3 regions of the Cytobacillus sp. FSL R5-0377 genome follow, and region 3 is predicted to be linked to each of the others. Evidence: riboswitches for the same ligand, from Rfam matches in the RefSeq annotation. Region 3 holds a riboswitch; each other region holds the start of a gene.
What was found. A riboswitch is a leader RNA that binds a small molecule or an ion and turns the genes downstream of it on or off. The one in region 3 is predicted to bind S-adenosylmethionine.
Positions count from the first base shown of each region.

Region 1 (5,338 bases), 100 kb from region 3:
GAATGTCTTCGACTGATTTTACTTTTTCCGAATAAAGGCCCATTGGTGCTAAAACAGTTGTCGCGATCGGTGAAAGATCCATATTATGCTCTTTAATAAAAGTGTCAAAATAAGCGACTGTCTGGAATGCATTTACATCTAGATCACCTTCGGCAAGGGCAACGTTTGGCTGTACATAATCAGAGAATGTCACAACCTCAATTTCAATGCCTTCTTTTTCAGCCTTCTCAGCAATAAAATCCCAAATGCGTGTATCTGATCCGCTGACACCCAATTTAACTTTCTTTGTTTCTTCTCCGCCTGTAGTACTTGAGCATGCGGCAGTAAAGACAGCCAATGCTAAAATAATGAATGATATAAATAGTTTGTTCATGATGTATTTCCCCCTATGTTATCTTCTTCTGATTTTTTTGGATAAGAGATTTCCGAATGACTGAAGGCCCTGAACCATGACCACTAAGATTGCAACAGTAATCAGCATGACGGTTGTATCGAATCGCTGATAGCCGTATGTAATGGCAAGGTCACCAAGGCCGCCTCCTCCAACTGCCCCAGCCATGGCAGATGCTCCTACCAGACCAATTGTCGCAATGGTAAAGCCCAATACCAGCGAACTAAGTGCTTCAGGAATCAGGAATTTTAAAATGATCTGTCCTGGTGTCGCTCCCATTGCTTCTGCCGCTTCAATGACGCCTGGATCCACCTCGAGCAATGAATTTTCTATTAATCTCGCAATGTAGGGTCCTGCATAAAAGACAAGAGGCACTACGGCTGCGGCGGTTCCAATCGATGTTCCGACAATCATCCGGGTAATTGGGATAATGGCTACCATTAAAATGATGAAAGGAACTGATCTAAAAATATTAATAATGCTGTTTATGATGTTAAAAACAACGGTGTTTTCCAGCAGATGCCCTTTCCTGGTCACAACAAGCAATATGCCAAGCGGGAGTCCGATAAGAGCTGAAAACAGCAGTGAAAATGCCACCATTTGGACCGTTTCGATTAAGGCTTCAATGATTTTTTCCTGGTTAACTAGCACGTGCAGTCACTTCCTTTATTGAAACTTTTTCCTGGCTGATGTACTGAATCGCCCTTCTGATTTCACTGTCCTGCCCCTGGAATTCGACAATGAGATTGCCAAACGGGGTTCCCTGCAGTTCTGTAATATTTCCAAACAGAACGTTGAAGTCAATATTAAACTTTTTAGCAACCTGTGAAAGCAGCGGCTGGCCGGCAGAATTCCCGACAAAATTGATTCTGAATACCTTTTGAAGCCCCTGCTGCTTTTCAATCACTTGCTTAATGGATTCAGGTATTTGATCATTCATAACCGTGCTGACAAAGTTTTTCGCTGTTGGGGTTTGGGGTGAAGAAAAGACATTGAAGACAGTTCCTTCTTCAATAATCTTCCCTGCCTCGATGACAGCGACACGATCACAGATCTCCCTGATAACAGACATTTCATGAGTAATGATCAGAATCGTAATGTTGTATTCTTTATTTATTTTCTTCAGCAGCTGCAGGATCGAGCTGGTTGTCTGCGGATCCAGAGCAGAAGTTGCTTCATCACATAATAGAATGGAAGGCTGTGTTGCGAGCGCCCGGGCGATTCCGATCCGCTGCTTTTGTCCGCCTGACAGCTGATCAGGATAGCTGTTCGCCTTGTCGGCAAGCCCCACGAATTCTAATAGTTCATGGACACGCTTTTTTATTTCACCCTTCGAGACCTTAGCCAGTGTGAGCGGCATCGCCACATTGGCAAACACTGTTTTCGAGTTTAAGAGATTGAAATGCTGAAAGACCATACCTATGTTTCTTTTCACTTCGCGAATTTCTCTAACAGATAAAGCCGTCAAGTCATGGCCGCTGACAATGACCTTTCCTGAAGTCGGCTTCTCCAGCCAATTGACACAGCGGATCAAAGAGCTCTTTCCCGCACCGCTGAAGCCGATCACCCCGAAAATCTCCCCCTTATTAATCTTTAAATCTATTCCATCCAGAGCAGCTACCTGCTGACCTCCGCTTTTATAGACCTTCTTTAAATTCTGAAACTCTATCATGCAGCCTCTCTCCTTTGTGGTGGTTGGTGACAGGCACCTATACCAATTTGATGAACTGGTATAGGTACCTGTCACCTTTCATTGTCTAACTATTCCAATCCGAAAACTAAGAATTATATCCTGAAATTTACCCCTTCCATCAGAAGAGGTTTTTTAAAGTCCTCTCCTTATCTTCCAGGCTTTTGCCTGCTGGATTTGGCACAGTGCAGTCTGCCTGCTGCCGAAGCTTCATTGGGCCAGGTCCCTCTGCTTCTCTTGATAAGAATTATTCATATGTTTATGAATAGAATCTTGATGCAATATTTCCGCGTAAAACAAAAACCCTCTTCTAAAGAAAGAAGAGGGCAGCATTTATCAATGGTCCTCTTCTTATCTTTCAAGCAATGCTTGCTGGATTTGGCACGGTACAATTTTGTCCGCTGCCGAGGTGTCATAGGGCCAGTCCCTCAACCTCTCTTGATAAGAAGATTTTTAATATGCGGTTGTTAATATGCTTAATACTTTACCATCTTAAAGTAAAGAAAGTCAATATAAAGTTTAAATATATTTTATTTGATTACCGCCTCCTGGTCTGAATCCGCTCTGTCATTAACCCGTATGCTATGTACTCTTCTAAAAAATGATAGTTAAATCCTATGTGTCTATACCTCTATCTCATGTATAATAATGGAAAAGTGTCATTTCTCAATAAAGGAGGGACAAAATGATTATGACCGAGAATCCGGCAGATTTATTCGCCGACAAAGTCGAAGCGAGGAATCTGCAGCTGGCCATTCAGCATTCCAGCGATGTGATTGCAAGAGTGACAAAAGAAGGCGTTGCTTTATATGTCTCCCCTTCCTGCCTATCAATGCTGGGGTATACGCAGCAGGACTTTTATCGAAGCAGCCTTTATACATACTGCCATCCCAATGACCGGGATCTTCTTAGAGATGCATTGGCAGATCTTGAACAACTCCCGCATAAACGGGAGACTTTTCGTTTCAGACATAAGGAAGGCCATTACCTATGGCTGGAAGCCAATTTTACAGTCATTAATGAGGATAAAGAAATGATGTGCATCATCCGGGATATGACACAGAGAATTATCATGGAAGAGGAAATTCTTGAAACACAGGAGAAGTACCGCTTTCTGGTGGAGTACTCCAAGGATACGATCGGAATGGTGACACAAAAGGGGATTTGGACCTATATCAATAATGAAGGAAAGAAGCTCTTTGGGTTCACGAGCATCAAAGAGATAATCGGCACCTCCCTCCACGACTACATCCCTCCTTCAGAACATTCCACCCTCGATGATTTTCTGCAAACAAAGCTGAGCGTGAATTTTGAGCTTAATCTGATCCGGACCGATGGACAAGTAAGAAAAGCTGAAGTCCAGCTGATTCCAACCACCTTCAAGAACAGAAAGGTATACCAAATCATTATCAAAGATGTAACCGGACAAAAGAAGACTGAAGAAAAGCTGCAGAACGCTGAAAAACTTTCCGTTGTCGGTCAGCTTGCTGCAGGCATTGCCCATGAAATCCGCAACCCGCTTACAGCCATTAAAGGCTTTACGCAGCTATTATACGAAGAACATAAGGGTAATTTCGCAGAGGTCATTCTAAATGAGCTGGAACGGATTGAAGGCATCGTCAATGACCTGCTCGTTCTCGCCAAACCTCAAATAACCGAAATGGAAGAAACCTGCCTGACAAACGTTGTAAAAAGTGTGATTACCCTTTTAAACAGCCAGGCGGTTATGGAAAATATCCTGATCGAATTAACTCAATCACCCGGCGAGTTCTTTGTGAAATGTGAAAAAGATAAAATTAAGCAGGTCCTGATTAACATCATCAAGAACTCAATTGAAGCCATGCCAATGGGCGGCAAAATAAACGTCGATATCCGTCAGGAAGACCAATCTGTCATCATCAGTGTCGAGGATGAAGGAATCGGCATACCGGAAGAACGCCTCGCCAAACTGGGTGAGCCTTTTTACAGTACAAAAGAAAAAGGCACCGGCCTTGGCATCATGATCTGCAAAAAAATCATTAAAAACCACGGCGGAAACCTTTACATCCACAGCAGGGAAAAGGAAGGAACAACGGTCCGCATTACTTTACCGATTGCCTAAATAAAAGAAGCCAGCCGCCTAAACTGGCTTCTTATTCTTGGAGAATAAATTCCTGTTCCGCTCTTTCACCCCCAATATGTACCCTCTCCTTGTAAAAAATCTCATCCTCTGACACCAGCAAAACGGTTGAACTCCTTGTTCCGTAGCCATCGCTTTTGATAAATAAAGGAGACAGAATCCGTTCCCATTCAAGTGAAACTCCTGTTTTGGGAAGCAAATCATCGGGTACAGGGTCTGTATTCCGGAGAAGTGTGAACAGGTCTTCTGTTAAGTCCCCGGCTGGATTATCTATAATCTCTGATAAACCCTCCTTCCCCTTTTTCACCTTCGGCCATTCGGTGTTCAGCACATGATTACTGACTCCGTATATTCCCGGCTGAAGCTGCTCTATTCTATCTTCCACATTCGAATAATAATAAAGCTCCTCCATATTTCCTGCCAGCAGATTGTAGCCGGGATAGCTGCTCCGCCGTTCAGATGCCCTGTGCATAAAGTCAGCAGGCGAATCACTGCCCTTCAAAAAATCAGCCACCAGATCTCCTCTTGACCTCTTGTCTTCTGTCACTTCATTCGGATCGCGGTAATTTGTCAGCGCTGCAAAACGACCATTCTTTGTGACCCCCATCCATGTTCCCAATTTCCTTAAATCCCGGCCGGCAAGAATGTGGGGATGATCCTCCCAATAATGCGCCGGGGCAGTTGGACGCTCATAAAATTCGTCCCGATTGGCGGCCAATATCAGCTTGTATTTTGGATGTACTTTGTATCCAAAGAGGATTAAACACATGCAGATCACTGCTTTCATTTTTATTTTTATTTTATACTTAAGGAAAAATAATACCAATATGAAAAAGCTCCTTCATGCAAAGGAGCTTTCAGACCGTAGACAAACCCCAGTTTCATTTTGTGAAACTGGGGTTTTATCATATTTTTCAGTTGGCATACCTCAATAATTAAGCTGGACATGGTCCTCGCCATGTCCAATTTGCCAGTTTCTTAAGGTTCATAGCAGCGAAAGTAAGCATCGCCTGCATTGAAACTTTTTTAAGCCCTCTTAGGGTCGTCCAACGCATGCCATGCTTTTCTTTTGCATCCGCAAAGACACGTTCGATCGTTTCTTTGCGCTTTGCATATAACGTTTTATTCAGTTCGGTAT
Region 1 covers NZ_JBBORA010000001.1:3,026,985-3,032,322, reverse strand. Annotated here, with positions in the region: gene NSQ49_RS15400 (MetQ/NlpA family ABC transporter substrate-binding protein) at 1-373, opposite strand, end outside; gene NSQ49_RS15395 (methionine ABC transporter permease) at 392-1,042, opposite strand; gene NSQ49_RS15390 (methionine ABC transporter ATP-binding protein) at 1,032-2,063, opposite strand; SAM riboswitch class I at 2,228-2,328, opposite strand; SAM riboswitch class I at 2,430-2,529, opposite strand; gene NSQ49_RS15385 (PAS domain-containing sensor histidine kinase) at 2,767-4,182, shown strand; gene NSQ49_RS15380 (NRDE family protein) at 4,214-4,969, opposite strand; gene NSQ49_RS15375 (IS1182 family transposase) at 5,136-5,338, opposite strand, start outside.
Region 1: it holds a riboswitch for S-adenosylmethionine, as region 3 does, so the genes downstream of both, NSQ49_RS15390 (methionine ABC transporter ATP-binding protein) here and NSQ49_RS15930 (methionine ABC transporter ATP-binding protein) in region 3, are expected to answer to the same signal.

Region 2 (5,338 bases), 2.6 Mb from region 3:
ACTGCCAAAGCACTGACAAAAACGATAGTAATGGAAAAAATGACGGAAGGCGTCTGCAGCATCACGTTGCCGGTAATGAAATCTGAATACTGTCTGATGACAATGCCTGTAGTATGCAAATAAAAGGAAACAAGAAAGAAATTAAAGAGTTTACCAAGTGCTTTTCCAAGTATTTGCTCACTGTATTCGATAGGGGTCATCCTTGGAAATAATTGATGAAGCTTCCATGCAATGAATACCGTGATAAAACCGATTATAGAACCTGCTATAGGCGTCATCCACATGTCATGCCCGGCTAACCTTCCCGATATGGATGGAATCGAAAGAACACCTGTGGCAATGATAGCCGGGACAATTAAAAATTCCATTTGCAGGGCCGATATTTTTCCCTTTTCCAGCATGTCCATCTCACCGCCATTTTAACTTATTTAACTGCCGCTATTTTCAGGACCTGGTTTTAAGCTGGACCCTTGTTTAGTTTTGTTGTATTTTCCTGTGGAATGAGCTCGCTGATTCATTTTCCATAAAGGCGAACGAAAGAGTGTGTCCTTTACCGCATTTTTTTGCAGTGTTGATACAGGAGTCAGGTATGGTAAACCGAATGATCTTAGCTCTGATAAATGGATGACGAGCAGGATTAGTGCAAGCATTACACCTATTAATCCTAAAGCGCCGCCAAGGAGTATGATGGGAAACCTCAGTAATCGAATGGCAAGTCCCATTGAATAACGGGGGATCATGAAAGAGGCAATACCCGTAATACTCACTACTATAATCATAGGTGCAGAAACAATCCCCGCTTGAACAGCTGCCTGACCAATTACAAGGGCACCCACAATACTAACAGCTGAACCTACTTGTTTTGGAAGGCGTATCCCTGCCTCTCTCAGTCCTTCAAAAGCAACTTCCATTAGAAGGACTTCCACAATGGCAGGGAAGGGGACACTTTCTCTGGAGGACGCAATGCTAAGCATCAGGTCCATGGGAATCATTTCCTGGTGAAATGTTGTTATGGCAACATATATGGCAGGAAGGAATAGGGATACAGCTAAGAAAAGAAACCGAAGAGACCGGATGAAGGTACCAATCCAAAACCTTTCATAATAGTCCTCCTGTGATTGAAACAAACTGAAGAAACTCACGGGAGCAATTAAAGCAAAAGGTGTCCCTTCAATCATTAATACTGCTCTTCCTTCAAGTAAATTTGCACATACCACATCCGGACGTTCCGTGTACAATAACTGGGGAAAAGGAGAATACGGGCTATCTTCAATGAATTGTTCGATATAGCCGCTTTCCAGTACTCCGTCAACAGTAATGCGATTAAGACGGCTTTCTATTTCCTGTATCAGAGTTTTATCCGCTATTTCTTCAATATATGAGATAACTACCTTCGTCTTCGTATATTTGCCTACATGCAGAGTCTTCATTTTCAGTCCCGGGTCTTTAATGATCCGGCGCAGTAAAGATGTATTGACACCGAGTGATTCAGTAAAGCCTTCCCTCGAACCCCGAATGGAGGTCTCAGCCTGCGGTTCTTCTATCGAACGCTTTTCAAATTTGGCTAATCCCAGTGAAAGAGCTTCATCATACCCATCAAAAAGCACTATTGGGTTCCCGATGCTTATTGAGTCGATACAGTCAGCGGTTGTTGCCATTCTTTTAATACTTGAAATCGGCAATCGGTTTTTCACAGTATGAAGGAAGTCGTTTTCGATATTCATGTTTTGATGCAGTAAGGTTCCAAGGACCAGCTCGTCAAGCTTTTGGGTATCACTTAATCCATCTATATAAATTATGGCTGCGTCAATTTTATTTAAGGCAAAATAACGGAAAATCACATCTGAACTCTCTCCATAAAGTGAGGAGAAAAATTGTATATTGTCTTCCAGCTTTTTTGATAAGAGGATGTCCTGTGATGTCAACTCGGGCTTAATCTGTTTTTTTACTCTTTTTTTTGAAGGACTCCTTTTAAATCGAAACACCACAATTTCCTCCTCAGGCAATATGTATATCCTTAAATTTCCTTAGAATTGAAATAAATATACAGGAAGGCAGAATCATGCGTTTCTTACATGGCAATAAACCACCAAAGTCTTGCCATCTTGCTAAAAATATGCAATACTTGATTGAAAATAAATTAATATACATACAAATTCTTATCCAGAGAGGTGGAGGGACTGGCCCTGCGAAGCCTCAGCAACCCCTGATTATGTCAGGAAGGTGCTAATTCCAACAGAGTTGACGCTCTGGGAGATAAGAGGTCGATTTGATAAGTTAAGGCCTCTTATAAAGGGGCCTTTTTTGGTGCTCTTTTATGCTCCCGTGCTAAGTGTTTAATATAGTACGAAGAAAGCGGAGGAATGACAAATGGAAAACAGCGTTATACAGGTACCGGAAGCATATTCGAGTATATTACAGGAATCTGCTGTGATGGGCTTCGGGCAATCATGTGATAGAAAAACAGGATTTTTACTAAAGGGGCTGGCTGCCTCCAAACCGGGTGGAAGCTTTTTGGAGCTGGGGACAGGTACGGGAGCTTCTGCTTCATGGATAATGGATGGGATGGATGAAAGCAGTAAGCTTACGACCGTTGATATAGATTTGAACGTGCAATCCATTGCGAAAAAATACCTCGGAAAGGACGCCAGAATCACATTTTGCTGTGAAGACGGAGCAGCTTTTATTCGAAATCTATCTGAGCGATTCGATTTTATTTTTGCAGATACGTGGCCCGGAAAATTCGAGCTCCTGGACAAAACCCTGGACCATTTGAATGTTGGCGGTTTTTATGTAATTCATGATGTGTTTCCGCAGCAGAAATTGCCTGAAGAATTTAGAATCAAAGCTACTAAACTTCTCAAAACTCTGCAGGACAGGCCAGATCTCGACATTACCGAATTGGATTGGTCTACCGGACTGATACTCGCAGTGAAGACTGCAGTTTGACAGAAGAGATATGAGGAGGGGATCCCATGAGTAGCATTATAAATTCGTTTGGAACTGTGCTGCATGAAGAAGAAAACATTATTGAATGCTTAACCTGTTCATTAGTATCGCATTACTGTTTAGCCCCGCTGCCCGGATTGCTGGCGGCAACAAATAAAAGGCTGCTATTTTATGGATTATCTGCATCTGAATCAACAAAGGAATTAGTTGAAGAATTTGCATATATCGATATAACTTCCATTAAAGAAAAGAGGGGAATAACGGGCAAGCATATTCATATGTACTATAACGATGATTTTTTTAATTTCCAGCAAATCGAGGGGATGAATATGTTTGATTTTATGGCAGCGGTTAAGGAAAAGCTCTGCACGATTACAGATCCGGCAAAAGAGCGATATCCCGTAAGATAAGCGCCCTTTTAGATGATAGATATTAATTAGTCAAATAACTTTTCCACGCATTAGCCATTAATTGGACTCCCTTCTCAATTTCGTCCATTGAAGGTGCCCCATAACCAAGCATCACATGGTTGGCAGGCTTGTGATGCTGGTACATAGGCGAAACCGCATCAATTTCAACTCCCGCCGACTTTGCCAGTTCGATTGCTTTAGATTCATTCAATCCATCAGGTAATATTACGATAATGTGCAAACCTGCTGTATCGCCAATTATGTCAAAATGATCTCCCAAATGCCTTGAAAGGCTTTCGATTAAACAGTTCCGCTTGGCCCGATATAACGTTCTCATTTTTGCTATATGAGATGTATAAAGTCCTTCTTCCATAAATTTTGCAGCAGCCCGCTGGTCGATTCTTGAAACATTAGACTTTTGATAAGCATTAAATTCTTCATATCTCTGCTGCAGTGGTGCCGGCATAATCAGATAGCTGATCCGAAGTGCCGGGAGCAAAGTTTTTGAAAAGGTGCCAAAGTAAAGAACGCGCCCGCCGGAATCCAGATGGGCCAATGACGGAATCGGTGTCCCTTTATAGCGGAACTCAGAATCATAGTCATCCTCAAGAATGTAAGCATCCTGTTTCAGTGCCCAATTTAACAGCTCAGTCCTTCTGGCAATAGACATAATTGTACCAGTAGGGTACTGGTGGGCTGGTGTTGTATATAATAGTTTTACCGGATTATCAGGTACACAGCATCCTTCATCGTCCACAGGAATGGGATAATATTCCTGCTGCAATTGCTCAAAAACGGATCTTGCCCTAGTAAAACCCGGATCTTCTATTCCTGCGGTTTTTCTCTTGAAAAACAAACAGACATTCAATAACTGCTGTTGAAATCCGCTGAATAGATATACCTGTTCCGGTTTGCAGGTCAATCCTCTGGCTTGCTGCAGGTATTGTGCAATCTGCACTCGCAAAGAATAGTCCCCCTGCCACGGGGCATTGCTGGCATTGGATTTATTAAGTTCTTTTCGATAAAGTCTGTTCCAGTGTTTATAGGGGAAGGCAGCAGCATCAACTTGCCCGTTTTTAAAATTAATTGAAGACTCACCCTGTATTTCTTTTTCCAATTCTACTGATCCATGCTCATTATAGTGCCATTCATCCTTAATTTCCGAAACAAAATATCCACTTCGTTCCACTGTATAACAGTACCCTTCACTCTGGAGCTGTTCATAAGCCGTTTGAACAGTCACGATGCTGACATTTAACTGCTCGGCCAGTTGCCGTTTTGAAGGAAGCTTGGCATGAGCAGCCAGCTTTCTTTCTAAAGTCGCCCTTCGGATTTGTTCATAAATTTGCTTATATTTTGCTTTATGATTCGAGAGAAGAATTTGGAGCTCCATTAAATCAGTCCCTGGTATTATATTAAAATTCATATTTGGTTATTTTTATCATACCAGAAATCGATTTTAATAGATGCAGGGAGAGTGATAATATGAAAAAATTAGAAAACAGTTTAGTGCAGTTAATTCCAATGAATCTCGAGCATGTAGAGGGACTTTATAAAGCTGCCCAGGATAAAAGAATATGGGAGCATATGTCGGTTGATTTAACTGACAAAAGCCGGGTTATTCAGTATGTTGAAGATGCAATCCAAAAACGGGAGAGAGGAACTGATTTTGCGTTTGCAATTGTTGATAAAAAATTAGGAGAAATTATCGGTGCTACCTGGTTTCTAGATATATCATCCCAGCATAAACGGCTTGAAATCGGGTCCACATGGGTGAATCCTGCTTATTGGAGCTCAAATATTAATACTAACTGTAAATATTTATTATTAACATATTGTTTTGAAGAACTTGCCCTTAATCGTGTACAAATTAAAACCGGGCATGAAAACCTCCGTTCACAAAAAGCGATCGAAAGAATCGGTGCTGTTAAGGAAGGCATTCTTCGAAATCATATGATAAGAAAAGAAGGAATAATCCG
Region 2 covers NZ_JBBORA010000001.1:536,620-541,957, reverse strand. Annotated here, with positions in the region: gene NSQ49_RS02710 (GerAB/ArcD/ProY family transporter) at 1-401, opposite strand, end outside; gene NSQ49_RS02705 (spore germination protein) at 429-1,985, opposite strand; SAM riboswitch class I at 2,157-2,263, shown strand; gene NSQ49_RS02700 (O-methyltransferase) at 2,371-2,949, shown strand; gene NSQ49_RS02695 (PH domain-containing protein) at 2,976-3,359, shown strand; gene pdxR (MocR-like pyridoxine biosynthesis transcription factor PdxR) at 3,382-4,752, opposite strand; gene NSQ49_RS02685 (GNAT family N-acetyltransferase) at 4,845-5,338, shown strand, end outside.
Region 2: it holds a riboswitch for S-adenosylmethionine, as region 3 does, so the genes downstream of both, NSQ49_RS02700 (O-methyltransferase) here and NSQ49_RS15930 (methionine ABC transporter ATP-binding protein) in region 3, are expected to answer to the same signal.

Region 3 (5,338 bases):
TGATTCAATTCTGTCATGGCCTCCTGGACGAGTGTAACCGCCTGGCTCATGGCTGCTCCGCCTCCAAAAGCCGCTGTTACTCCTACTGCCTCCAGAATTTCTTCTTCAGACGCTCCTTGGTCAATGCAGCCTTTTGTATGGTAAATAATGCAGTATTCATCCTGAGAATATAAACTGATTCCTAGCGCGATCAGCTGCTTCTCTTTTTGAGACAAAACTCCTTCCTTAAAGCAGGCTTCAGTAAAAGCATTATAATGCTGTGCCAAATCCGGCATTTTATCAGTGAATACACCTAATCCGACTTTATAATCATGAAGGGCTGCTTCTATTGAGTTAGAAGGTTCATGATAATGCTCCATCGATCTCCACTCCATTTCAAATAGTATCATGGTTAGTATGTTTGTTTGCTTTTCTATCTATACAGGGAGCGGGGCTGCTGATCTGCAAAAAAAACAGGCGCTGCGAACGCCTGTTTTTTTCTTACTCAGATACCGGTACAACGGCACCTTCATATTTTTCAAGAATGAAATCCTGGATCTCCTTTGAACGAAGCACCTCTACAAGAGCTTTAATTCCTTCTTTCTCTTCATCACCTGTACGGACTGCAATTACATTTACATATGGTGAATCTTTGTCCTCAATAGCAATTGAATCTTTAAGAGGATTTAATCCTGCATCAATTGCATAGTTGGAGTTAATCAGAACTGCATCCCCTTCTCCATTATTGTAGATCTGAGGAAGAAGTGATGCTTCATATTCAGTATCAAACTCTAATTTTTTCGGATTGTCTTTTATATCTTCCAGTGTTGCTTCCGTTTTTTCAACATCTTCATTTAAAGTGATAAGTCCCTCAGCTTCCAGCATGGAAAGAATGCGGCCATGGTCTGCAACTGAGTTGCTCATGATGATTGTAGCACCCTCAGGAAGCTCCTCAAGATTCTTATATTTCTGGGAGTATACACCGATTGGCTCAATATGAATTCCGCCTGCATTTGTAAAATCATAGCCATGCTCAGCTTTCTGCGACTCAAGATAAGGAATATGCTGGAAGTAGTTTGCGTCAAGCTCTTTAGACTCAAGAGCCTGATTTGGCAATACATAATCCTGGAATGTTACAACATCAAGTTCAAAGCCTTTTTCTTCAAGTAATGGCTTTGCTTCTTCAAGAATTTCCGCGTGAGGCACATTGGATGCTCCCACCGTAATCTTTTTGCTATCTTTATCTCCGCCTTCTCCGGCACTGCCGTCTTTTTCTGAAGTGCCGCAAGCTGCAAGTACAAGGGCAACTGCCAGTGCAAGAGCAAGTGATAACCACTTTTTCATGTAAATCTCTCCTTATCGTTTGTCTAATTTTGTTGTAATAATATCTCCAATAAATTGGATGATAAATACGATGATTAAAATAATTACGGTCGCCATAAGCGTCACATCACTTCGGCTCCGCTGAAAACCTTCAAGGTATGCCAGATTCCCAAGTCCACCAGCGCCGATAACACCAGCCATAGCTGTGTAGCCAACCAGTGCGATAGCTGTTACAGTAATTCCCGAAACAAGGGCCGGCATTGATTCCGGAAGCAGCACCTTCCAGATGATCGTGCTTGTTTTTGCGCCCATTGACTTGGCTGCTTCAATTACCCCTTTATCTATCTCCCTCAAGCCGATTTCCACCATTCGGGCATAGAACGGAGCAGCACCAATAATTAATGCAGGCAATGCTGCATCCTCCCCAATCATTGTTCCCAATAGAAACTTCGTAAATGGAATTAATAAAACAATCAGGATGATAAATGGAATTGAACGGAATATATTGACGAACGCAGAGATAACTTTATTAATTGGCGCATTTTCCCAAATATTCCCCCTAGCTGTCAAAAAGAGCAGCAGCCCCAGCACCGCTCCCAAAATAAAGGTTGCGATAACAGAAATAGCAGTCATATAGAGGGTTTCCACAGTAGCCTCCCACATGGAATCCCATTTTACATTTGGAAACCATTCATTAAGCATTGGAAATCACCTCCACGCCTACCTGCTGGGAATGGATATATTCAATTGCTTTTGCAACTTCCTCTGCTTCTCCATCAACATGGATGAATAAGGTACCATAAGAACCATTCTGCGTCTGGGAAATCTTCCCTTGAAGAATATTTACAGTTACCTGGAAATGACGGATCAGGTTAGTAATCAATGGCTGTTCAGCTGATTCGCCGACAAATCCTAATTGAACTACTTTTCCTTGTGGATACAAATCTACAAGATGATCAATCGTTTCCTTCGTTTCTTCAGGCTCTGTCACCTGCTGAACAAACCGCTTTGTTATTTCTGCTTTTGGATTCTTAAAGACATCTAATACAGGTCCGATTTCAACAATTCGGCCGCCTTCCATAACAGCAACCCGATGGCAGATTTTACGGATCACGTGCATTTCATGTGTAATCAGAACAATGGTTAAGCCCAGGCGTTCATTGATGTCAACAAGCAGCTCCAAGATGGAATCTGTTGTTTGAGGATCAAGTGCAGATGTGGCCTCATCACAAAGCAGCACTTTTGGGTTGTTAGCAAGGGCTCTGGCAATTCCGACCCTTTGCTTTTGACCGCCGCTAAGCTGAGATGGGTAGGCTTCTTCCCTTCCTTCCAGACCAACTAGTTTAATGAGCTCGTCTACTCTTTTGAGCCTTTCCTGCCGGGAAACACCAGCGATTTCTAGCGGAAATGCAATATTTTCTCTTACTGTTCTCGACCATAACAGGTTGAAATGCTGGAAGATCATGCTTATTTCCTGACGTGCTTTTCTTAGGTTGCTTCCCTTTATCTTTGAAACCTCATTGCCGGCTACTGTTACGCTGCCATGGGTAGGAAGCTCCAGCCCATTCAGCATACGGATTAATGTACTTTTACCAGCACCGCTATATCCGATAACACCGAATATCTCTCCTTCTTTTACCTCCAGGTTTACATCATCCACAGCTTTTACCTGGCCGTTTTTTGAAGAGAATATCTTCTGAACATCTTTTATAGAAATCAATGTGATAGTCACCTCTTTTATCGAAAGATACAGATAATAATTAATTGGCTGCTTCTATTTACCTATTTTTTACTCACAATAGACTTTCATGCGCAAATGCAAAAATGCCTTCCTGCACATGAGCAGAAAGGCATAAATAAATTTAGTCCTTCCTCTCATCTATCAAAGCTATGCTTTGAGTGAATTGGCACCATTTCAACTAAATTGACGGTTGCCGGGCTTCATAGGGCACTTCCCTCCACCTCTCTTGATAAGAGCGTTACGTTCTATATTCAATTAATACTTTAAATTATTTAAGCAGTTTTTTAATTACGTTTGCTATCGTATCATAGGCGATAAAAAGGTGTCAACGATGAAATTTCAAACTTTCGGAAAAAAGCGAATGGTAAATTATCCTTTACGCTTTTGCGGCCAACGATGTAAGACCCGCAGCTGTTTCAATGGCCTGTTCCAGATCTTCAATCAAATCCTCCGCATTCTCAATTCCGATCGAAATCCGAATTAGATCTTCCGGTACACCGGCAGCCTTTAAACCTTCCTCATCCAGCTGCTGATGAGTGGTGCTTGCAGGGTGGATAATCAGGCTCTTTGCGTCCCCGACATTGGCCACATGTGCCCAAAGCTTCAGGCTATTGATCAGCTTGGCTCCAGCCTCTCTTCCGCCAGCGATTCCAAATACAGCCACTGCTCCGGCTCCTTTTGGCAAGTATTTATCTGCCAATTTTTTGTCCGGGTGGCTTTCATGGCCTGGATAAAGCACCCAATTAACAGCTGGATGCGCCTCCAGATATTCCACTACCTTTTTGGCATTGGCAACATGCTCCTTCATTCTTACATGAAGAGTTTCAAGGCCCAGTGTGAATTGGAATGCACTTTGTGCACTCATTGCAGGCCCTAAATCTCTCAACAGCTGTACTCGGGCTTTGATAATATAAGCCGCTTCACCAATTGCTTCACTATAAACAATATCATGATAGCTCGGATCCGGTTTTGTAAATCCCGGAAACTTAGGGGAATTCCAGTCGAAATTTCCGCCGTCAACAATTATACCGCCCATTGTAGTTCCATTGCCGAGCAGCCATTTTGTCGCAGAGTGTATTACAATGTCAGCCCCATGCTCAATTGGCCTGCAAAGATAAGGAGTAGCAAAAGTGTTATCGACAATTAGCGGCACACCATTTTCGTGTGCAATTGCGGCAACTTTTTCAATATCAAGGATCTTCAGGCTCGGGTTTCCAATCGTCTCGGCGAAGACAGCCTTTGTTTTATCTGTTATTGCACTGCGGAAATTTTCCGGATCCTTTGGATCGACGAGTCTCACCTTTATTCCGTACTTAGGAAGTGTGACTGCAAACAAATTATATGTACCTCCATATAAATTTGAGGCAGCAACAATTTCATCACCTGCTTCAGCAATATTTAAAATAGCCAGTGTTATGGCAGATTGGCCGCTTGCAAGAGCCAGCGCACCCACTCCTCCTTCAAGAAGGGCTACCCTTTCCTCAAATACACTGACAGTGGGGTTATGTATCCTGCTATAAATATATCCCTGCTCTTTCAGAGCAAAGAGGTCTGCAGCGTGATCTGTATCCTTGAATTGATAAGCATTGTTCTGATAAATCGGAACTGCCCTCGCACCGGTTACAGGGTCAGGCTTGAGTCCGCCATGCACTCCAATGGTTTCAAAACGGTAGTTTTGCTTTTTGTCTGTCATCATAATCTCTCCTCTATAATAATGTTTGTTCATATCGAAGAGCTGAAAAGGCCCTCTTCATAAGAAGAGGGCTGTATCGTCTCTTCTTATCTTCCAGAGCATTCCGCTCTGCTGGATTTAGCACCGTGTACTTTACCGGTTGCCGGGCTTCACTGGGCCAGTCCCTCCGCCTCTCTTGATAAGAATATTCCGTTAATTAACAATATAATGATATTATCATACTATTTAAAAAATGGTCAAGTATTGGTAAGTGAAATTTTCCCTAAACAGAAAAAGGACTCGATGAGCAGTTTTTTTCTGAAAGTGGCTTCCATGATTATTTTATTTCGGGAAATTGCTTCCCGTAGCTTTACTTCCCCGGTAATCAGTGACAGCACATCTTCTTCCAATCCCGAGATTTCCACATCAAAATGGCTGGTATGGCTTGCCTTCTTTATTTCCCCATTCGAAACTTTTAAAGGAATGCTTATATTTCCAGCTTTAATAAGCAAAGAAAAATTTGATTTTCTCAGGAAAAATTCAAGATGCCCTTTCGCCTTTAATTCCCTGATAAATAAATCAGGTAAATCTCTCACAGCCTCACCTCTTTTAATGGGTTTATT
Region 3 covers NZ_JBBORA010000001.1:3,130,630-3,135,967, reverse strand. Annotated here, with positions in the region: gene NSQ49_RS15945 (carboxymuconolactone decarboxylase family protein) at 1-359, opposite strand, end outside; gene NSQ49_RS15940 (MetQ/NlpA family ABC transporter substrate-binding protein) at 481-1,323, opposite strand; gene NSQ49_RS15935 (methionine ABC transporter permease) at 1,336-2,004, opposite strand; gene NSQ49_RS15930 (methionine ABC transporter ATP-binding protein) at 1,997-3,022, opposite strand; SAM riboswitch class I at 3,175-3,279, opposite strand; gene NSQ49_RS15925 (O-acetylhomoserine aminocarboxypropyltransferase/cysteine synthase family protein) at 3,420-4,736, opposite strand; SAM riboswitch class I at 4,820-4,921, opposite strand; gene NSQ49_RS15920 (hypothetical protein) at 4,973-5,311, opposite strand.